2 regions of the Shewanella sp. 10N.286.51.B2 genome follow, and region 1 is predicted to be linked to the other one. Evidence: predicted binding sites of a transcription regulator. Region 1 holds the regulator's gene; the other holds the start of a gene.
The links. The regulator LexA, encoded in region 1, represses DNA repair genes until DNA is damaged. The targets are predictions, from matches to a motif close to TACTGTATNNNNATACAGTA.
Positions count from the first base shown of each region.

Region 1 (19,449 bases):
ATGACTAGGCTACCAAGGGGATCGACAATAATCATTTGCTGCTCTGTCAGTAATGCGGCCATTGCAGGGCTGGCACTGGCTGTAGCAAACGGCACTTGCAGTTTAGTTAAAATTGCGGTGTCGCTATCTGGGGTGAGTAAAATAATTGGGCTGACGCGATCTTGATGTTTACCTAAGGCGATATGGCTTTGATGCATGACATACAAACGTTGCTGACATTGTTCTAGGCATTGGTTTGGTAATAAATACACCAGCTGCCACATATGCGGCTCAGGGTTGGTCATGGCTAAGGTTTGATAATTAAGTTGTGCGCCGATTAGCTCACCTTTGTTAGTGGCGGCGCCGTTATATAAATCTAGGCTCAAGACTAATTTAGCCATAGCCACCGGTAAAATAAATACCAGCAGCAGTAGATATAATGTCTTGTTACCTTTAGGTTTTGCTGGGGAGTTCATACTTGCTCCTCTTGTTACGACTGTTTTTGTTATAGGATGAGTTTTTACTTAAGTCACTATTTTTAATTTAGTTACTCTTGTATTTAGGTTTTAACTTTAGGTCTTAATTTTAGGCTTAAATGTTTTCCAACCAAGCCATAGCATTAGCGATAAAAATACTGCTGCCATGGTGAACCATTGCAATGCATAGCCTTGGTGTTTTTGGGCTGACAGTGGAATAGGTGTCCAAGGTTTTGCTAGATTCATATTTGGTGTTACATCGGGCTGCAGTACTGCCGGTGCCAGTTGATGACCTATTTTCTCTGCTAAGGCCACGAGATTTAAATTTTGAAAACGGATCACGTCACGGTTTTCTACTGTAAATTGTTCCACATAAAGTTGGTCACTTAAGGGATTGGTTTGGCGCTGATACACTCGACCTGTGAGCTGATATTGCGCCGCAGGCAATGGCGCTAAATCGGGTAATATGCGGCGGTCTTTATTCGCTGCAGTAAAGCCTAGTTCAACCAGTAGCCATGGCTCTGTGGCTGATATTGCAAATACTTGATAAGCCAGATAACCCACTTGGCCGTTATAAACTTGATTATCAAGCAGTAATATTTGTTCATTAACGGGCTTAGCGGTGACGTTAATGCGATAACCCGTTAGTGGACCGCTGCTATCTAGCGTTAAAAAAGTGTGGTAATCCAATTCACTGGACGCTTGCCTTTCACTTAAGGTGGCTTGCCAAGCTTGTTTTTGAATTCCTCTATCAAGTTGCCATAAACCGAGCTTGACCAAAATAGAAAACACACTCACAGTAACAACTAGCAATAACCCAGTAGAAAGTCGCCAAACGCGCAAAGGAGAGCCCGTGGGAACCTTAGATACCTTAGTTATTTTCAAGCTTGTTTTAGTACTGCTGCTTGTATTCATATTATTTAATTTAGCCAGAGCCCTATTTATTATGGTTAAAGCGGAAAATAAACAATCTATGAGCCAATATTTAGGTCGTCGAGTGATCTTTTCTGCGTTAGTGATGTTGTTATTGTTACTGGCCTTAGGATTTGGCTGGATAAGCCCAAATCCTAGACCTTATTAGCTTTGCAGCCTTATAAGACGTACACGAAAATAAATAAGCATAACCACACCACATCAACAAAATGCCAATACCAACTTCCGGATTGAAAGGCGAAATGATTATCTGGGGTGAAGTGACCTTTCAATACTCTAAAGAACAGGATTATTAGAAATACTGTGCCTAAGGTGACGTGCATACCGTGAAAGCCAGTTAGCAAAAAGAAGGTGTTACCATAAATCCCTGAGGTGAGTGTGAGCCCCATTTCTTGGTAGGCATGGACATACTCTTCAACTTGTAAAAACAAGAAGCCGATACCCAGCAAAATAGTCAGTCCTAACCAAACCTTCAGTGCGCCACGTTTTGATTTTTCTAACGACACATGGGCAAAGTGCAAGGTGACTGAAGAGGTCAGTAGAATGAGGGTGTTATACAGCGGCAATCCGCCCCAACCCATGGCTTCAGTGGTGGTACCATCTGGGGTTTTCACTAGCGGCCAAATGGCTTCAAATGTTGGCCATAATACCTCATGGGTCATGGCATTATTTGATGCACCGCCGAGCCAAGGTATTGCTACCATTCGAGCGTAAAACAATGCCCCAAAAAATGCCCCGAAAAACATGATTTCTGAGAAAATAAACCAGCTCATGCCTTGTCTAAAAGAGCGATCCATTTGCGCTGAATATAAACCTGACATTGACTCATCAATGATATTTTTAAACCAGCCAAACAGCATAAATATAATTACAGCAATACCCGCGATTAGGGTGTAGCCGCCAGAAGATTGTTCAGTTGAAAGTTGTTGGATGTAGGTACCTGCGCCAAATGCAATCAGAAATAATCCGATAGCGCCGGTAATTGGCCAGATACTTTGCGCTGGCACGTAGTAGTTTTCATGTTTTGTTGTCATCTTGCTGCTCCTTGCTCTATGGCTGCAGTCTGCTTGTCTGTAATATCATAGAGGGTATAAGAGAGAGTCAAAGTGTTAATGGATTCAGGTAAATCCGCATCCACGTAAAAAATTAACGGTAATTCAGCATCGGCCATTGCTGCTAGGGGTTGCTGATTGAAGCAAAAGCACTCGGTCTTATTAAAATAAGCCGCGCCTTGGCCTGGCGATACCGAGGGTATTGCTTGGCCTACGAGGTTATTTGAAGATAAGTTTTTCGCTAAAAACGCAGTACGTGTGAGTTCGCCGGGGTGAACCTGCATGCGGTTCACTTTTGGCACAAACTCCCACGGCATATTGCTTTGTACTTGGGCAATAAACTCAATGGTTACAGTACGGTCTTTATCAATCACCACAGCCTCATAACTGCTGGCAGTACTTTGGGTTTTTCCATTAATCCCCAAGGCATCGCAAAGCACGTCATACAAAGGCACTAGCGCAAAACCAAAGCCGAACATACCTATTGAACCCAGTACTAGGCCAATAAGTAAATTACGGTTTGATTTTGTTGGCTGGCTCATATCATTTAACCTCTGGTGGGGTGGTAAATGAGTGATAAGGCGCAGGACTGGCAATAGTCCACTCTAACCCTTCAGCACCTTCCCATGGCTTATCCGCAGCTTTTTCGCCGCCCTTGATACATTTCAGTACCACAGCGAGGAAAATCAGTTGTGATAAACCAAAGGCAAAACCACCAATAGAGACAATTTGGTTTACGTCAGCAAATTGAATTGCATAGTCTGGAATACGACGTGGCATGCCTGCTAAGCCTAAAAAGTGCATTGGGAAAAACAGTACATTCACTGAAATAACACTGCACCAGAAATGCCAACGACCTAATGTTTCGCTATACATGTATCCTGTCCATTTCGGTAGCCAGTAATATGCTGCAGCCATAATGGAAAATACTGCGCCAGTAACCAGTACATAATGAAAATGCGCTACCACAAAGTAAGTATCATGGTATTGGAAATCCGCTGGGGTGATCGCTAGCATCAAGCCAGAGAAGCCACCGATGGTGAATAAGATGATGAATGCAATGGCGAACAGCATCGGGGTTTCGAAGGTGATTGAGCCGCGCCACATAGTTGCAACCCAGTTAAACACTTTCACCCCAGTAGGCACTGCGATTAACATGGTGCAGTACATGAAGAATAGCTCTGCAAATACTGGCATCCCGGTGGTGAACATGTGATGCGCCCAAACTAGGAAGGACAAAATCGCAATACTTGAGGTGGCGTATACCATGGAGGCATAACCGAAAAGCTTTTTACGGCTAAAGGTGGGAATAATGGCCGAGATAATCCCGAATGAAGGTAAAATCATGATGTAGACTTCGGGGTGGCCAAAGAACCAGAAAATATGCTGGAACATCACAGGGTCGCCGCCGCCAGCAGCATCAAAGAAGCTGGTGGCAAAGTATTTATCAGTCAGTACCATGGTTACTACACCTGCCAATACCGGCATCACTGCTATTAGCAAGAAGGCGGTAATCAGCCAAGTCCAGACGAACAATGGCAGCTTCATCCAAGTCATACCCGGAGCACGCATATTAACAATGGTCACCACCACGTTAATAGCACCCATGATCGAGCTTATGCCCATAATGTGAACTGAGAACACAAATAATGCTGTGCTATCAGGGCTATAGGTTGTTGACAGTGGTGCATAGAAAGTCCAGCCAAAGTTGGGGCCTCCACCTTCCATAAATAGCGAGCTAAGTAGAATCGCAAACGCGAAAGGTAAAATCCAAAAGCTCCAGTTATTCATCCGCGGTAGTGCCATATCTGGCGCACCAATCATCATTGGAATGAGCCAGTTAGCTAAGCCGGTAAAGGCTGGCATGACTGCGCCAAATACCATAATCAAGCCATGGACGGTGGTCATTTGGTTAAAAAAGTTAGGTTCAACTAACTGTAAACCGGGTTGGAATAACTCAGCACGAATGACCATGGCCATTGCGCCGCCGGTTAAAAACATAATGAAACTAAACCACAGATACATTGAACCAATATCTTTATGGTTAGTGGTTAAAACCCAGCGCATAATGCCTTTTGGCGCCCCATGATGATGGTCATCATGGTGATCGTCGTGAGCGGCTGGTGAATCTTGTGTAATTGTGCTCATTTTAATCCCTTACTTTCCGTGACCAACAACATCAGCAGCCTGAACTGCATCGCCAGAGTTATTACCCCAGGCATTTCGCTCATAAGTCACCACTGCAGCAAGCTGTTGTGGCGTAAGTAGCGAGTTAAATGCTTGCATTGCCGTGCCAGGTTTACCATTGATGACAATATTAAGATGATCCGTCACTGGACCGACGATGAGTGGGCTGCCTACTAATGAAGGGAACGCGCCAGGTAAGCCAGTACCAGCAGCTTGGTGACATGCAGCGCAGCTAGTCATATAGACTTGCTCGCCCATGGTCATTAACTCATCCATCGTCAAGTCATCCAATACCACAGCTTTAACTTCTGCTGCTTGTGTTGCCGCTTCAGTCACAGCTTGTGTTGCAGTGTCTTCAAGTTGTTCAGCTGTAGGTAAGCTTGCTGGTAAAGTCACAGGCGTTGACGTGTCTGCGGTAGAAGTGCCTGCACTAGGAGCGTCAGCAGTGGTTGGTGTAGCGCTAGAATTTGTCCCATTGCCACTCACATCAGCCGCTTGCACGGTATCGCCAGAGTCATTACCCCAAGCATTACGCTCATAAGTGACTACTGCAGCAATTTCAGTTGCCGTTAGCTGCTTGGCAAACGCTTGCATCGCAGTGCCAGGCTTACCATTAACGACAATATCGATATGACCAGACACTGGGCCTTTAATCATTGGACTGCCAATTAGGGAAGGGAAGACGCCAGGTAAACCAGCACCATTAGGTTGGTGGCAAGCCGCGCAGCGACCCATGTAGATTTGTTCGCCTTGGGCCATTAACTCGTCATAGCTAAGGGTTTGGCTCAGTGAGGCTTGTGCAGCGGCTTTAGCATCAGCAGCAAATTGCTTTTGGTCGATTAGCCATTGGTCAAAGTCTGCTTCTGAGACGGCTTCAACAACAATAGGCATAAAGCCATGATCTTTACCGCATAGTTCGGCACATTGGCCTCGATAAGTACCTATTTTATCGATTTTAGTCCAAGCTTCATTGATGAAACCAGGATTTGCATCTTTTTTAACGGCAAATGCTGGTACCCACCAAGAGTGGATAACGTCATCCGAGGTCATTAAAAAACGTACTTTACGATTTATTGGTAAAACCAGCGGCTTATCGACCTCTAAAAGATAGGTGTCGGTTTTATCTGCGGTGCCAGTAATTTGGTCTGCTGGGGTAGATAATAAACTGAAAAACTCGACATCTTCATTGAAATAGCTGTAATGCCATTTCCATTGAGAGCCCGTCACTTTGACTGTCAGTTCAGCATCGCTGGGATCTTCCATAGCAATCAGCGTTTTTGTTGCTGGGATTGCCATGCCAATTAGGATTAGAAATGGCAATACTGTCCAAGCTATTTCAACCTTGGTACTGTCATGAAAGTCGGCTGCAACTGCACCCTTAGATTTTCTGTGATAGATCATGGAATAAATCATGATCCCAAAGACCACGACACCAATGGCGCAACAGATATACAAAATAATCATATGCAGGTCGTAAACCTGGCCACTGATCTCTGTTACACCTTGAGTCATGTTTAAGGGCATCTCTGCCGCTGTGAGTGGGGTTGCAAGCAACGCCACCATTAATCCGTACAACAATCGCTTCACAAGACTACTCCTCTGCTAATTGCGAATTGCAATTACAAAGAAAAGCCACACAGTAATACTCTGCTCTATGCAAACTTTTCATACCCGAAAAAGTTTGATCATTTCAAAGTACACGGTGGCTTTGAGCTTGAAAACTCAATTATGTTATTACGTTACGGTGCCACACTTGTACCTAATACTGAACTTATCAATTATATTTGACGCTTTACATTCAAGGCTTTCTATACCGCACGGTACCAGCTCAATCTTTTAATAGCGTTTGTATCTTTTTGACATTTATTCTCGGCAGTACGATAAATTGTTACTACCTTGTTAACTACATTACTTGGAGATTAAATATTGATCAAGATCACTTTATCATCTAATTTGCTGAAAAAAGTGCAAAAAAAAGCCCCTCAGCGTAGTGAAGGGCTTTTTTAGTCATATTTTACTAGTGAAACGAGGTAAGGTTTACCCGAGTCTGTACTGCTAAAGTTTGCGTTAATGGGTCGCCTTCAGGTAAGTGAGTATTTACATCTTCAATGATAAGCCCTTGGGCTAAGGCATTTTTGGCAACCAATTGAATGCGGCGATTGTCGCGGGCATCTAATGGTGGTGTCCAAGTAATTACTGCACTTGAAGTACCGTTAGTGAGCGCTTTTTCCATCGCCCACAGGGTTTCGACTTCATCTTTGGTGTGAACTAACAATACTCTGTCCATACGAACATTGGCATTAGCAAGAATTTGCTTATAACCGATATGCGGCGGATTAATCAGTACAATCCAAAGGCCTTGCTGACTTAAAATGGCTAACTGACTGCATAATTGAGTCAATTCAGTTAAGCCTTGGTTTTGGGTGCGCTTGGTTTCAATCCCTTGTTTAGTGGGTAAGGGATCAGATGCCATATCTACCCATAATCCAGGGTGACGCGGTGCATTGCCTATTAATGTGTTCATAACCAACCTCCATTACGAATAACGCCAACAGCAAGCCCTTCAATCGTTAGGTTTTGGCAACTTAAATCAACTTTAATCGGCTCATATTCTGCATTTTCAGCATGTAAATAAATAATATTGCCTTTCTTTTCAAATCTTTTCACGGTTACATCGTCTTCAAGACGTGCCACTACAACTTGACCATTGGTGGCAGTTTGCATTTTATGCACTGCTAATAAGTCGCCCTCTAAAATACCAATGTCTTTCATACTGTCGCCTCGAACGCGTAGTAAGAAATTAGCATTGGGCTTAAACATTTCTGGGTCAACTTGGAAATACTGTTCAACATGCTCTTGAGCAAGGATAGGTTCACCTGCAGCAACTTGGCCGATAAGTGGTAAGCCTGCTTCAACTTCCTCCTCCACCTGCACCATGCGGATCCCGCGAGAGGTACCAGGAATAATTTCAATACAGCCTTTTTTTGCCAGTGCTTTTAAGTGTTCTTCAGCGGCATTGGCGCTTTTGAAGCCTAATCGAGTTGCAATTTCTGCACGAGTTGGCGGCATACCTGTTTCGGCGATATTACATTTAATTAGCTCTAATATTTCAGCTTGGCGTGGCGTTAAAGGTCTCATATTGATTCCTGTTTTTTTATACAGTGACTGTCATTATATACAGTATCGGTGGTCGCGCAAGTATTAACCAAATTAATTTAACTATTATCATCTAATTCTTGTTGGCTATATATGGGGGCACGGTTAAGTATCTGTAATTTAATTATTTAGTTAATGAAGGTAAGTCAGCTTTTTAAACCGATGAAATTGGCTATTTCTCACATCGTTTGTTTAAACAGTATATTTATACAGTAGTGTTGATTGAAAATAGGTTGGTTGTTATTCGGATATGGCTATTTTTTACTGAACAAATATTCTCTGTATAGACCCTTGTTAGTGAAACTGAACCATTATCTGGTATTCTATGGCCAATTAATTGATGTTGAATATGCGAACACTCATGTTAAAACCTGACTCAATCATAGCAAAATCATTACGTTGGATTCAAAAACTGATGGTGCACACGGTTGTTGTGCCTGAAGATCCCTTTGCCGATCTGAACTTAGACCCAGATAAACCAGTGGTCTATGTGATGAAGACAGAATCACTCAGTGATATTGCGGCATTAAATGAAGTGACCGCCAAATATGGCTTACCGAGCCCTTATGAGCGACTAGACGTTGATGGCTTAAATACCCCTAGAATTGTGTGTATTGAAGGTCGTAAGCCTCTATTTGGCAAGCGTTTAAGTGGCGAAAAATTTGTTGATAACTTCACCAGCTTATTAGCCTTACATAAAAAAAATGATCAACTTGATATTCAATTGGTGCCAGTGAGTCTGTATTGGGGACGTATCCCTGGTAAAGAAGATGACACCATGACCGCAGCCGTATTTGAGCGTGAAAACCCGACCTGGTTACGTAAATGGTTGATGATTTTGTTCTTAGGTCGCCATAGCTTTATTCAATTTTCAAATGCTATGTCGCTACGTTATATGGCTGATGAACACGGCACTGATGTCAGTATTGCGCATAAACTTATCCGTGTGGCGCGAGTGCACTTTAGACGCCAACGTAAAGTGATGACAGGCCCACAACTGCCAAATCGTCAGGCAATGTTCAACTCATTATTAAAGTCTGATGCCATTGCTCAAGCGATAAAAGAAGAAGCGCTTAATAAAAAAATTCCTGAAGACAAAGCCCGCGAAAAAGCGATTCAGTATTTAGATGAAATTGCAGCGGATTACTCAGACAGCTTAGTGCGTATTGCTGAGCGCTTTCTTACTTGGTTGTGGAATAAGTTATACAGCGGTATTAGCATTAAAAGCGCTGAAAAAGTGCGTAAGCTGCATCATGATGGTCATGAAATTGTCTATGTGCCTTGCCATCGTAGCCACATGGATTACCTACTGCTGTCGTATATTTTGTATTACCAAGGCATGGTGCCGCCGCATATTGCCGCCGGTATTAATTTAAACTTTTGGCCAGCAGGCCCTATGTTCCGCCGTGGTGGTGCTTTCTTTATTCGTCGTAGCTTTAACGGTAATAAACTTTATACCGCAGTGTTTCGTGAGTATTTAGATCAGTTATTTGCTAAAGGCTATTCGGTTGAATACTTCACCGAAGGTGGTCGTTCTCGTACCGGTCGTTTATTAGCGCCTAAGACCGGCATGTTAGCGATGACAGTTAACTGTGTACTGCGGGGCATTGAACGCCCAGTAACCTTAGTGCCAGTTTATCTTGGTTATGATCATGTGATGGAAGTGTCCACCTATCATAAAGAGTTAAGCGGTAAGAAAAAGCAAAAAGAATCAGTGTGGCAGGTCTTTGGTGCGCTGCGTAAATTAGGCAACTTTGGCCAAGGTTACGTTAACTTTGGCGAGCCAATCAATGTGCAGCAATTTTTAAATCAACAATCGCCAAATTGGCGTGAAGAAATTGCTCAAGATCCGGATCAAAAGCCATCATGGTTAACGCCAGCAGTAAATGTATTGGCCAATAAAGTGATGACTAACATCAATGGCGCCGCCGCAGCGAGTTCGGTGACATTAGCAAGTATGGCGCTGCTGGCTTCAGAGCAAAACGCCCTGCAGCGCAGTGAGCTTGAAACCCAGCTAGACCTCTACCTGAAAATCTTAAAGGATGTTCCTTATACTGAGTATGCGTCGGTGGCTGAGGGCTCAGCTCATGACCTAGTTGAGCAATGTTTGTCGCTGAATAAATTTACCTCAACCACAGATGCCATCGGCGAAATTATCGCAATTGAAGATAGCTCAGTGATTGCGATGAGCTATTATCGCAATAACATAATTCATCTAATGGCAGTGCCTTCATTAATCGCCAGTTGCTTGGTGCAATATGAAGAATTTAGCCGAGAAAAAATCCAGCAAATTGTTAATGATTTTTACCCATTATTGAAAGCTGAGCTGTTTATGGGCATTGAAGATTTAAGTGCCTATGTGGATCAAGTGCTTGATTTGTTTGTTGAACAAAAGCTAATTTCCGGTAGCGATCACTTTGAAGTCAATCAAAGTAATGTCACTCAGTTAATGTTATTGTCCGCCACGGTCAGTGAGACCCTACAGCGTTACGCGATTATCTTTAATTTACTGGCTTACAAACCAGAAATTGAGCGTTCTGATTTAGAAAGCGCCAGCCATTTATTGGCTCAGCGTTTAGGTGCTTTACATGGAATTACTGCGCCTGAGTTTTATGATAAAAAGCTCTACAATAATTTGAGTGTGAAATTAAAAGAATTAGGGTATTTATCCGCTAACGATAATCAATTTGAAGTCATCCGAATACGTGATCATGCCAATGGTATGCTGCGTTTATCTGTTCGAAAAACCATTGTTGATAGCGTCACAATGGAACATGGGTAATAACTAATTTTATGAGTTCGACACAATCTCAACCGCAAAATAAATCCTTATTGGGCGGTGCTATGATCATCGCCGGTACCACAGTCGGTGCTGGTATGTTTTCTTTGCCTGTGGTCAGTGCAGGCATGTGGTTTGGCTATTCATTAGTCATGTTAATTGGTATTTGGTTTTGTATGCTGGTGTCAGGTCTGATGCTACTTGAAACCAATTTGCATTTTAAACCCGGTGACAGTTTTGACACCTTAACTAAGGTAACCTTAGGCCAGTTTTGGCGGATTATTAACGGGTTATCTATTGCTTTTGTGTTGTACATCCTGACCTATGCTTACATCAGTGGTGGTGGCTCGATTGTTAATCACACCCTTGCGGGGATGGGGGTTAACTTACCTCAACCGATCGCAGGGTTAGTGTTTGCCGTCGTACTTGCTGCAGTGGTGATCATCAGTACCAAAGCGGTTGATCGCATTACCACCATTATGATTGGCGGGATGTTAATTACCTTTTTTCTCGCCATCGGAAATCTGCTGATTGATATTGATAGCGCAAAATTATTAATGCCAGATGGTGAGGCGAGTTTCTCGCCTTATATTTTAGCGGCGCTACCTTTTGGGCTGGCCAGTTTTGGTTACCACGGCAATGTGCCAAGCCTAGTTAAGTATTACGGCAAACAACCTAAAGTGATTTTAAAAGCCATCTTTATTGGTACTTTTATCGCCTTAGTGATTTATAGCTGCTGGTTAGTGGCAACCATGGGCAACATTCCCCGTAGTCAGTTCAGCGACATTATTGCCCAGGGCGGCAATATGGGTGTGTTAGTGGGCGCTCTGTCAGATGTGATGGCGAGTAAATGGCTTAATACCATGTTGACCTTGTTTGCTAATCTTGCTGTGGCGTCATCATTCTTAGGGGTGACCTTAGGCTTGTTTGATTATCTAGCTGACTTATTTGGCTTTGAAGAAAGCAATAATGGCCGCATTAAAACAGCTGCGATCACCTTTATCCCGCCGACAGTATTAGGTTTGTTATTCCCTAATGGTTTCTTGATTGCCATTGGCTTTGCGGCATTAGCGGCGACCATTTGGGCGGCGATAGTGCCAGCCATGATGGCATACAAATCGCGCAAAATGTTCCCTGATGAGAAGAGCTTTAGAGTCCCAGGTGGTACGCCATTGATTGTGGTGATTATTGCATTCGGTGTCATCACCGGCGCATGTCATTTGTTGGCGATGGCTGAGTTACTGCCAGTTTATAAATAATACTTTAGCTAGATAAAGTGGTGTTTAAACACCGAAATGACCTCCAAAAAGCCCTTTGAAAAGGGCTTTTTTATGGGCGTTTTCTAGCAAGTAAGGATGTGACTGTTAGCATTTTGACTAAAGGTGTGTGTAATTTACGACTTGTGACCGATAGTGACTAGCCATGGCTTGCTGATATTGTTGTCTATATAAGGCTATGATTTTAAGTTGTATTTATTATTTAAATGTCATTTTTTATACGAATAACCAACCATTATTGCCAACTCGACTTTAGCTTTAAAAGTGTCTTAACTTAAAGAGTGTTGTCATTTAGGTTCAGCTTAAACCTTTATTCTTATAAGTCATTATCAACAGCAGGGTGAGGTGTATGAAGGTGTCACACTATAAACAAGGGCAACCTTGTTGGGTCGAACTTGCCAGTCATGATTGGTATGCCGCGAAAGCATTCTACCAAAGCCTATTTCAGTGGCAGGCTGATGATATGCCCATGCCTGAGGGTCATTACACTATGTTGCAGTTAGCGGGTGATGACATTGCGGCTATGTATCAAATGCCCAAAGAGATGGAGAGTTTGCCAACCCATTGGCAGCTTTATTTTGCCGTTGATGATGTTGAGGCGACAATTAAAGCCATTAGGCTTGCGGGTGGACAAATTATTGCAGGCCCTCACTCTGTTGGTGATTCAGGGATTATAGCTGTGTGCCAAGATCCTGATGGCGCACGATTTTCAATCTGGCAGGCCATTAACCATATCGGCATTAAGCGCTCATTTGAGCCCAATACTTTGTGCTGGGTTGAATATATGTGCCGCGATCTGGCCACATCAACCGATTTTTATACCCAAGCGCTTGGCTTTGAGACTAACAGCCTTGATATGTCTTCAATGGGCATAGCTGATTACGTGCAATGGCTGGTGGATAAGCAAGCCATTGGCGGTATGATGCAAATGACGTCCGAGTGGGGTGATACCCCGCCCCATTGGATGCTGTATTTTAGTGTGCAAGATTGTGATGCTATGGCTCAATATGCCGAAGCTCTAGGCGGGCGAATTTGTGTCCCGCCTACGGATATTCCGGATGTGGGTCGTTTTGCGGTGATTGATGATCCCCAAGGCGGCACTTTTTCAATTATTGCATTGACCGAGGTAGCGTCTGAAGTAGAATAATTGCTTGAAAGTTAAACTGTAAATCTAATCAAGGAAGACTTATGACACTCACAAAGGACGAAAAACTCGCGGTAATTCAAAAGAAAATGACCATGGTGGCAGTCATTGATTTTCCTGGCACGTTATTAATGGCGGCGGGTTTATATGGCTTGTTTGCAGGTTTTGATACAGCGGCTTATCCGATGCTGGCGAAGCCAATACTGCTGTTTGCTATGGTTGGAGTCGGAGGTTGTATTATGGTTTGGGGTCTTTTAAGGATGATGCAACTGGCACGAGAAAAGCAAGGCGTACTCAGTGAACCAAGCTAACAAGCTTATATTCAGCTTGTGGCTTTATAGATAAAAAGGCGCCTTAAGCGCCTTTTTTAGTGTTTATGAGTGACTTTGTAAACCTAGTTACTGAGTTTACGACCATAGATTAGTAAATAAATGGCTGGAATAACAAACAGCGATAGCAGCGGCGCAGTGACCATGCCACCAACCATAGGTGCGGCAATTTTCTGCATCACTTCGTTACCGGTTCCTGTGCCCCACATTATCGGCAGTAAGCCAAAAAATATGGTCGCAACTGTCATCGCTTTGGGGCGAATCCGCATTACAGCACCTTCAATCAATGCTTGGCGTAAATCATCTTTGCTATTGAGAGTGTCATGATGTTTTCGGTCTTTTATACTGTTGTTGAGATACACCTGCATCACCACGCCAAATTCAGCGGCGACACCCGCAAGGGCAATCATCCCCACAGATACCGCAACCGAAAAGTTGAAGTTCAGCAAATATAAAAACCAGGCACTGCCTACTAAGGCAAAGGGTAAACTCAGCATAATTACTGAAGCTTGAGCAAACGAGTTAAAGGTCAGCATCAGTAATATAAAAATAACTGCCAGCATTAGTGGAATGACTAACTCCATCTTGGCTTCAACACGCTGCATATATTCATATTGACCCGCAAAGCTGTAGCTATAACGTGCTGGCAAAGTGATTTGCTGGCCTAAGGCTATTTGCGCTTGCTCGATATATTCGCCGATAGAAATATCTTTAATATCGACAAACACCCATGAGATTACACGGCCATTTTCACTGGCAAGCATGGGCGGTCCATCACTGATGGTTATGTCGGCTAAAACGCTTAATGGCAGATATTTACCGGTTTTGGTTAATACCGGTAAATCTCTGAGTTTTTCGATGCTGTCACGTAACTCTCGTGGATAACGAATGTTAATTGGGTAACGTTCTTGACCTTGAATTGATTCCCCTATATTCATACCGCCTATGGCGATTTGCACCACATCTTGGATGTCACTTAGGGTCATACCATATCGAGCTGCATTTTTTAGTTTCGGCTCAATATCGATATAACGTCCACCACTACTTCGCTGCGCAAATGCTGATGTTGTGCCTGGCACTTGGCTCATTACCGCTTCGATTTCAGCGCCAATTTTTTCCAGTTCGGCCACATCTGAACCCGATATTTTAATGCCGACAGGTGTTCTAACCCCGGTGGACAGCATATCGATACGAGTTTTTATCGGCTGCACCCATGCGTTAGTCATGCCGGGCACTTTCACCGTTCTCTGTAATTCAGCAATAATAGATTCTAAGGTCACGCCTTCACGCCATTGAGCATGTGGTTTAAGCATGATGGTGGTTTCAAGCATGGTTAATGGTGCAGGATCGGTAGCGGTCATTGCGCGGCCCACTTTACCAAATACTCTTTTGACCTCTGGTACCGTTTTAATCAATCTATCGGTTTGCTGTAAAATTTCAGCGGCTTTACCTGCACTGACACTTGGCAGGGTTGTAGGCATATAAAGTAAATCACCTTCAGCGAGTTCTGGCATAAACTCAGAGCCCATCTTTGTCATCGGATAGTAAGCACTGGCTAAAATGACCAGCGCTAATAAGATGGTGAATTTAGGAAATTTTAATACCAGTTTGAGTAATGGCTGGTATATGGCAATCAAAAATCGACTGATGGGGTTTTTGCGTTCATCAGGGATATTACCGCGCACAAAATAACCCATTAATACTGGGATCAAGGTGATGGCCAGTATTGCAGAAGACGCCATAGCAAAGGTTTTAGTAAACGCCAGTGGGTGGAATAAACGGCCTTCTTGAGCTTCCAGTGCAAATACAGGAATAAAGCTTAAGGTGATGATTAGCAGGCTAAAGAATAGCGCAGGCCCTACTTCAACAGAGGCCTCTTTAATTAGTTGCCAGTGGGCTTCACCTTCGGGTGGTTTACCGTGCTCAGCCCGATATCGCTCTAAATGTTTATGGGCGTTTTCTACCATGACAATGGCGGCATCGACAACGGCGCCTATGGCAATGGCAATACCTCCTAAGCTCATGATGTTGGCATTAACCCCCATAAAATGCATGATAATGAAACTGCTTAATATAGATAATGGCAGGGTGATTATGGCAACCAGTGTTGAGCGAGCATGTAATAGAAATAGTAAGCAAACTAGGCCAACGACCAGCATCTCTTCCATCACTTTGTGCATCAGATTATCCACAGAATTGAGGATAAGTTCTGAGCGATCATAAGTGATAACTAATTCAACCCCTTCAGGTAAACCGCTTTCAATTTGCTTAATCTTTTGTTTAACATTATTAATGGTTTCAAGGGCATTCTCGCCATAGCGCATAACCACAATGCCGCCAACGACTTCACCTTTACCATCAAGTTCAGCAATACCACGACGCGCTGTAGGGCCTGTTCGCAGCTGCGCCACATCTTTCATTAATACTGGTGTGCCAGCATCAGATAACACCCCTAAAGGAATTTCGGCAAAATCTTCAATGTTTTGTCGATAGCCCGATGAAGTAATCATGTACTCGGCTTCGGCCATTTCAATAACCGAGCCACCGACAGAGCTATTAGAGCTTGCTAGCGCATTTTTAACCGTCATCAAATCGATTTGATAAAGGGCGAGTTTATGTGGGTCGACCACGATTTGATAAGATTGCTCCATGCCGCCAATCGTAGCAATTTCAGATACGCCTTCGACACTTTGTAATTCCAGTTTTAAAAACCAGTCTTGCAATGAACGCAGCTGGGCTAAATCGTGATTACCTTGTCTATCGACTAAGGCGTATTGAAATACCCAACCGACACCAGAAGCATCAGGCCCTAAAGTGGGGCTAACGCCCTCTGGAAGCTGATCTTGGGTTTGCGATAGGTATTCTAAAACCCGTGAACGTGCCCAGTAAATATCGGTATTATCTTCAAAAATAATATAAACAAATGAGTCGCCAAACATCGAAAACCCACGTACGGTTTTCGCCCCAGGTACAGCCAGCATCGCTGTGGATAATGGATAAGTAATTTGATCTTCGACTAACTGCGGTGCTTGACCTGGATATGAGGTCTTAACAATCACTTGCACATCAGATAAGTCCGGCAGGGCATCCAATGGGGTGGTGCGCATGGCTTGATAACCGATCACTGCAACCACTAAGGTGAGTAATAACACCATCGCACGTTGCTTTATCGAAGCACTGATTATTTTCTCTAGCATGAGAGTGCTCCTTAGTGGTTATGGGCTGCAGGCGCTTTATCTGCGCCGCTTAAACGTAACAAGCTACCTTGAATACTGGCTTCTGAATCAAGCAGGAACTGCCCTGAAACCACCACATGGTCGCCTTCATTTATGCCTTCAATGATCTCTGCTTTTCCTTGCGCAATGATGCCGACTTTTACAGGTACCGAAGTAAATCCGCTATCGTGACGCTGAACTACTACTCGATTTTCACGGCCGGTTAATATCAGTGCTTCTGTGGGAATAGTAATAATGTTGCGTTTAGGGCCGCCAAATAAAGACACATCCACTAAGGTTCCTGGTCGTAGGCTTGCATTTGGATTGGCTAATTTTACTCTGACACGCATGGCGCGAGTGACAGGGTCGAGTTCTGGATAGATATAATCAATGTCAGACTCAAGATCAAATAAGCCTTGGGCCGATGCAGTGACTTCTGCAGGACGGCCTTTTTCTAGCCAGCTTTGTTCATTTTCAAACACATCGGCAATGACCCAAACCGTGGATAAGTCGACTAATTCTATTAAGGCATTACCCGGTTGGATATACATGCCATCACGAATGTCCATTTGGCTGACAACCCCATCTTGTGGGGCATAAAAAGGCACTCTAAAAACAGTTTCGCCGCTGGTTTCTAATTGTTGAATAATTTTTGATGACACCCCTAAAAGCGCTAAACGTTGGCGGGCTTTACGCTCGAGAATGCCGCCACGTTGATTGTCTTGCTCCAAATAATCAAGCGCTTGTAAATAGTCATCTTGAGCATTAATAAGTTCAGGTGAATAAAGCTCATACATGAGCTGACCTTTTTTTATTTTTTGGCCAACATTATTAATATGCAGTTTTTCCACCCAACCAGTCACTCGAGCATGAACATGGGTAATGCTGTCTTCGTTATACTCAACGGTGCCGATGGTTTTAACCAGGCGCCATAGGGTATCTCTTTCAACTTGTTGAGTGCGCATGCCTAAAGCTTGCTGCATGCCGCCAGATACGCCAACCACGATTTCTTCTGTCGCAGCGCCCATGGTGACTTTTTCTAAATTCATACCACAAATAGGGCAAGTGCCTTGGGTGTCAGAAACAATATGCGGGTGCATTGGGCAGACATATTTAATGCTTGGCTCTGCATCCGAGGGTAATAGGCTTGGTTTAACAGTATTAAACACTTTATCTGCAGCACTCTGTGTGGGTTGCACTGCTAGGTTTTCTATCTGTTCATCTTGTGCATGCTGATGTTGGCTATGGTCGACTTCTTCCTCTTCTTCTTTAACCACTAACAACATATTGCACTTTGGGCAGCGGTCACCTTGTTTGTGGCTGCTAACTTCAGGGTGCATTGGGCAGATGTAGGTGGTTTCGGCGCTATGGTCTATGGCAGCCTCAGGGCTAACTTCTTCTAAGAACATATTGCATTTAGGACAAGTATCACCGGATTTATGACTAATAACTTCAGGGTGCATCGGGCAGATGTAGGTCGTTTCAGCGCTATGGTCTATGGCAGCCTCAGGGCTAACTTCTTCTAAGAACATATTGCATTTAGGACAAGTATCACCGGATTTATGACTAATAACTTCAGGGTGCATCGGGCATGAATAGCTGGTTTTTTCTGCATCATGCTGATGCTGGTGAGTCGAAATATGACTATGTGTTGCTGCTTGTTGAGCAGCGACTGGATTAGTGCATAACCCAGCTAGAAAACCCGCAATGGTGATCAATAAAATAGCGTGTTTCATCATAACCTCAAAATACGGCTGGCAAATAAAGCGAACCGTTTATAAAAACTGTAAATACTAGCAAGTATAGGTGTTTAGCTATGGCACAGAGGACAGAGCTAGGCTAAAAATATTCTGTCAGTAATTTAACTAATCGGAGGTCGAAATTCTGGAAGGGTTTTATGGAAGAAAAAGTGTGGCACTGCAGTGGCATCAGCCTTGCTGTTGACTGCTTTTGCGAGAAGGATATCAAATGTGAGCAAATGCCCTGTCATCGAGATAGTAATGCAGTGACCACAATCGATAGCGCAGCCATTTTTGCTGTCACAACAGCTTTGATCAGCTTTTTTCGATTGGAGCATTGAGCCATCGTCACAACAATGAGTCGTTTTTTGCGGGGCTTGTTCAGTCATAGATGAATGACAATTAGGGGTATCGGCACTGCTGTGTTGCTTCAGATTTGCTTGGGATGTTTTGTCGTTAGGCATTAACATCTCTGCTGATGAGCGCATGAGAGGGTTAGCGACCATAGCGTAACCATTAGTTATCAACCCTTGGCCTAAAATGGCAAAGAGGGTGATAAAAACGATTATTTGGTGCGTTAACTTAGTGCTCATGCTTTTCCAAAGTGTGTAGCCATCAATAACAATTAAATAGCGCAATAATCTAGTGATAAATCAAGAATCAAAGCTAAATTAAGTTGCTGATGATCTGGCTTAATATAACCCGAAACAATACCCGCAGCAATAAACAGCTTCAGAATATTTATACTCGCTCAAACTAACTAGTGGCAGAGGCTATAATGATTCTATAGCGCAATAAACCTGATTTTTTTACAGTATATTGCAAAGGTAGGTTAATTGTCATTTTTGTGACGGCTACTTTGCGATTTTGCTAAAGCTGTATTAAGTTTAAAGGAGTCAAATTAATTATCATTGAGCCTCAATAGTTAGATCTTGATCTCATTTTGAGCATATACTGGTAACTTATTAATTAAAACATGTTCTTAATTCGTTTTTTTATGGGCAAAACAACCTAGAATAGATTTACTATTTTTAGAACTTAAAATTTATATTTTAGAGTTTAAAAATTATAAATTATAAAACTGTTAACTGGAGATGTCCGATGAACTGGCGTGCACTATTTAAACCGAGCGCAAAATATTCTATTATCGCACTGATTGTAGTGGGTATTATTTTGGGTGTAG
Region 1 is NZ_JBFRKH010000002.1:2,317-21,765, reverse strand. Features, by position in the region: gene AB4140_RS00620 (hypothetical protein) at 1-455, opposite strand, end outside; gene AB4140_RS00615 (SURF1 family protein) at 552-1,298, opposite strand; gene AB4140_RS00610 (DUF2909 family protein) at 1,309-1,536, shown strand; gene AB4140_RS00605 (cytochrome c oxidase subunit 3) at 1,547-2,422, opposite strand; gene AB4140_RS00600 (cytochrome c oxidase assembly protein) at 2,419-2,982, opposite strand; gene ctaD (cytochrome c oxidase subunit I) at 2,984-4,588, opposite strand; gene coxB (cytochrome c oxidase subunit II) at 4,598-6,214, opposite strand; gene AB4140_RS00585 (cell division inhibitor SulA) at 6,645-7,151, opposite strand; gene lexA (transcriptional repressor LexA) at 7,148-7,765, opposite strand; gene plsB (glycerol-3-phosphate 1-O-acyltransferase PlsB) at 8,145-10,565, shown strand; gene mtr (tryptophan permease) at 10,577-11,821, shown strand; gene AB4140_RS00565 (VOC family protein) at 12,189-12,986, shown strand; gene AB4140_RS00560 (hypothetical protein) at 13,028-13,294, shown strand; gene AB4140_RS00555 (efflux RND transporter permease subunit) at 13,378-16,509, opposite strand; gene AB4140_RS00550 (efflux RND transporter periplasmic adaptor subunit) at 16,521-18,263, opposite strand; gene AB4140_RS00545 (hypothetical protein) at 18,389-18,859, opposite strand; gene AB4140_RS00540 (NapC/NirT family cytochrome c) at 19,368-19,449, shown strand, end outside.

Region 2 (3,852 bases), on a different contig from region 1:
AGTCGGATAAGTCATAACGCTTTTTAGCCAGCTGACTTTTACAACTGAGATAAAAGTCTAACTCTTCTGTTAGGCTTAGTTGGTATATCAGCTCTTCGAAATCACTGACATCAAGAAGCCGCTGTTTTAATTCTTGCAAGATCAGCGTTTTGCCTTTGCCTTTATTATACAACTTGATAATTTCAGACTTCAGGTCAGCCTTGTCTGCTTTTATGGCTAATTTACTGCGCAGGGTGTCAACTTGAGGGTGTTGTGATAGTGCGTAATCAATTTCAGCGCGAGAAAACCCTTTGGTGGTCATCTGTGAATAAACTTTTTCTTTATTAGTGCCATGAAAGTGTTCAAATTTGTTTTGCAATCGTGCTGTCGCCATTTCAAATGAATCGACATTTTGCTCATGCATGACTTGTTCAATTGCGGTATCAATTTCAGCAACTGATACGCCTCTTAATTGTAATTTACGTTTGATAGCGCCTTTAGCCGTCTCATGACTAAAGGCCAGTTCGCAATAGCGAACGGCAAAATCAAAATCATTTTTCAAATAGCCACTTTCAATGAGTCTAGCGAGAACAGTGTCAATCCATTGCTGGTTATCGGTTTTACGCTCAAGCTTGGTGCGAATTTCATTGATAGTAAAATCTTGCTGACCAAGGTGCCAATAGGCACTGTTGAAAACATTCTCGATTGTTTTGGCTTGACGAAGTGGCTTACTTTGCATAAAAAATTTTAATTGATTAGAAATGACAAAGGCAGTTTAGCAGACCACTACTCTGTTCAGAACTAGAAGTTCTTGCCACGGTAAAATGTCTGCTTTATTCGTGGTAAATATTAATCGCTTTATGAATATTAACTATGCCCGTACATCTTAATTGTGACCGTACATCTTAATTATTTGCGTAGTGGACACAATCATTCTTTTTAGCCGTTTGTTGCAGCAGTTGTTTTAACTCTGTTTTTCCACCGCTTTTAGTATCATTGATTTGTTGTTCAATGGTTTGTGTTTGCATGACAATTTTTTCAATCGCTGTTTGTCTTGCGCCCTCTTCTGACTGGCCTGATAACACGAGTTGTTCAACAAGATCTGAATAGCGTTCGTAGACTACTCCTTTATAATAATCGGCCTGTGAAGTCATCGGAGTGTGGGCATATACAATTGAGCAGCTTAAAGCACTATTGATTTGCGTGAATGAATCCTGAATTTGAATGACAACGGGCTTTTGAGTCGATGGGCTAGCGCTCGCGCCAAAAGATAATATTGCTAACATTGAAATGATAAATACTTTTTTCATTATGTTTACTCCCGTTGATGAACAACTGAATTCTGATACTGATAATAAGCTTTAAACTTGCCTCTATTTTACCTACGTAAGCTAAACGTAAGCTGAACAAACAATTAACTTTTAACGTTTTTCCTTAAAGAATGCTTATTAGGTTATTTTCGGCTAATGGTTCGACAGCAGCTCGATAATAGTCGCCATTCAATCTTAAACACTCACGCTTACCTTGCTCATAATTTAGTACTTAGCAATGCTGTTTAGTTCAGCTCACTCAGCAAAGCATTCCCTCAATGCCCATAACAGATTAAATAACCAACAATTCGCACACTTATTCGACAACCTTACGGAATTTATTGCCAATTTTACGGGGACAGCTATAATACTGTATAAACATACAGTACCGTTGAGTGTCGATTGTTATGAAGGTTATTCCTATTTTTGCTTGTGCCGGTATTACTGGTTTTGAAAGTCCTGCTGCTGAATATCGGCAACTGCCATTAAGTTTAGATGAGCTATTGATTGAACATCCCAGTGCCACTTTTATTGGCCAAGCTAGCGGCGACTCTATGGAGAAAATCGGCATTTTTGATAAGGATATTCTCATTGTGGATCGCCATGTCAGTGTCGAAAACCATGATGTGATAGTGGCAAACTATAACGGCAACTTTGTCTGTAAGCTCATTGATATCAAGCGGCGATTATTATTATCGGCAAATGATCTTCACCAGAGTGTCACGATACAAGAGTATGACAACTTCAGTGTTGAAGGCGTGGTGATCCGTTCAATCCGTTGTCATCGCCAAAGCCCTATATTAGTTAATAACTAATGTTAGCTGATTAAACTAACGACTAACGGACAGTTAAATTATGTATGCACTCGTTGATGCCAACTCTTTTTATTGCAGCGCCGAGCAAGTGTTTCGCCCAGAGTGGCGTGGCCGTCCTATCGTGGTGCTGTCCAATAACGATGGTTGCATTGTGGCGGCTAACCGCCAGGCAAAAGCATTAGGAGTGGGTAAATTTGGTCCTTACTTTGAAGTGCGCGATTTTTGTGAAAAAGCAGGCGTGATTGCGCTTTCCTCCAATTATGAGCTTTATGCCTCTTTGTCTCACTCTATGATGGAAGTGATTGGCCGCTTTGCACCTGAGCAACATATTTACTCTATTGATGAGTCATTTCTGTCATTTAAACATTGTTACCCTGCGATCCCGTGTTTATTAAGCCATGCCGCTATGATCCGCCGTGCGGTATGGAAAGAAACCCGCTTACCTGTGTGTGTCGGTATTGCTGCCACCTTAACCCTTGCCAAAGTGGCCAATCATGCCGCTAAAAAGCTCCAGGGCTATAACGGGGTATGTTATATCCAATCCATTGAGCAAAGAAATGCCATTTTAGCGACAATGAAAGTCACCGATGTGTGGGGGATCGGTTCGCGGATCGGTAACAAATTACATGCCATGGGGATCACCACCGCACTGGATCTGGCTAAATTACAACCAGGCATTGCTCGTAGCCAATTTAGTATTGAAATCGAGCGTACAGTCAGAGAGCTCAATGGCGAGGCTTGTAAAGGCTGGGATAGCGCCAGAGCAGATAAACAGCAGATCTTTTCAACTCGTAGTGTCGGTGAACGTATTAGCGATATAGACTCATTATTACAGGCGCTCAGTAAGCATGCTGGTATCGCGGCAGCCAAAGCCAGAAAGCAAGGCTCTGTGGCTAGCACCATACTGATCTTTGCCAGTAACTCCCCTTATGATGAACAGCCTAATGGCTTTAAATATCATTACCGCTGTGCATATCCAACTAATGACAACCGTGAAATCATCAGTTACGCAGCAGAAATTGCCCGTAAGCTTTATAACCCCAATACTCGCTACTATAAAATCGGGATTGGATTGTTAGATTTATCACCGGTCAAACATTTGCAAACAGACTTGTTTGCCCCAGTAAAAGATCCTGCCTTGATGCAGGTTTTTGATAAGTTAAATCAACGCTACGGTAGTGATGCAATATTTGTCGCCGCCCAAGGTATTGGAGGTAAATGGCATATGCGCCGTGAGCTATTAACCCCGCAATACACCAGCTGTTGGCAAGATATTCCGCAAATCCACTGTGGCTAAATTGGTGATAAATTGATTTGCGTGTGCTGGTTTTTATTCTGACTTGGTTCAGGTTTAGTTGTGGCTTTAAATTAGCGTAAAATGGATAACTAATATCAAACCCAAACAGTACATTAATCGATCTTAAGCTCAACAAAAATACAACTTAGTCAACTCTAGCTGTTCAAAAAACACTCTCCAGTTCACAGTTTTATATCTAATCACATGAGCGAGGCTATTATGCGATTTTAGCCATTGTGTTATTGCTGAAAAAAACGACAATACGCATCCTTAATTTTCTTGGATTGTGCTTGCCTGTGTTAGATTTTTCCGCATTTGATTTTCAGTTTATTGCCGAGCCCCTATTTTACTTTCAGCTTATTGGCTTTGTCTCAATGGCCATTGGCTGGTGGGCAAATAGCCAACAACAAGACTGCAAATTTATTCATGGCAATATGATAGCGTCAGTACT
Region 2 is NZ_JBFRKH010000046.1:25,081-28,932, forward strand. Features, by position in the region: gene AB4140_RS12710 (RecX family transcriptional regulator) at 1-718, opposite strand, end outside; gene AB4140_RS12715 (hypothetical protein) at 885-1,289, opposite strand; gene AB4140_RS12720 (LexA family transcriptional regulator) at 1,697-2,104, shown strand; gene AB4140_RS12725 (Y-family DNA polymerase) at 2,145-3,401, shown strand; gene AB4140_RS12730 (YgjV family protein) at 3,698-3,852, shown strand, end outside.
Region 2: a site for LexA is predicted at 1,658-1,677, ahead of AB4140_RS12720 (LexA family transcriptional regulator). Genes of this name have one in related genera too.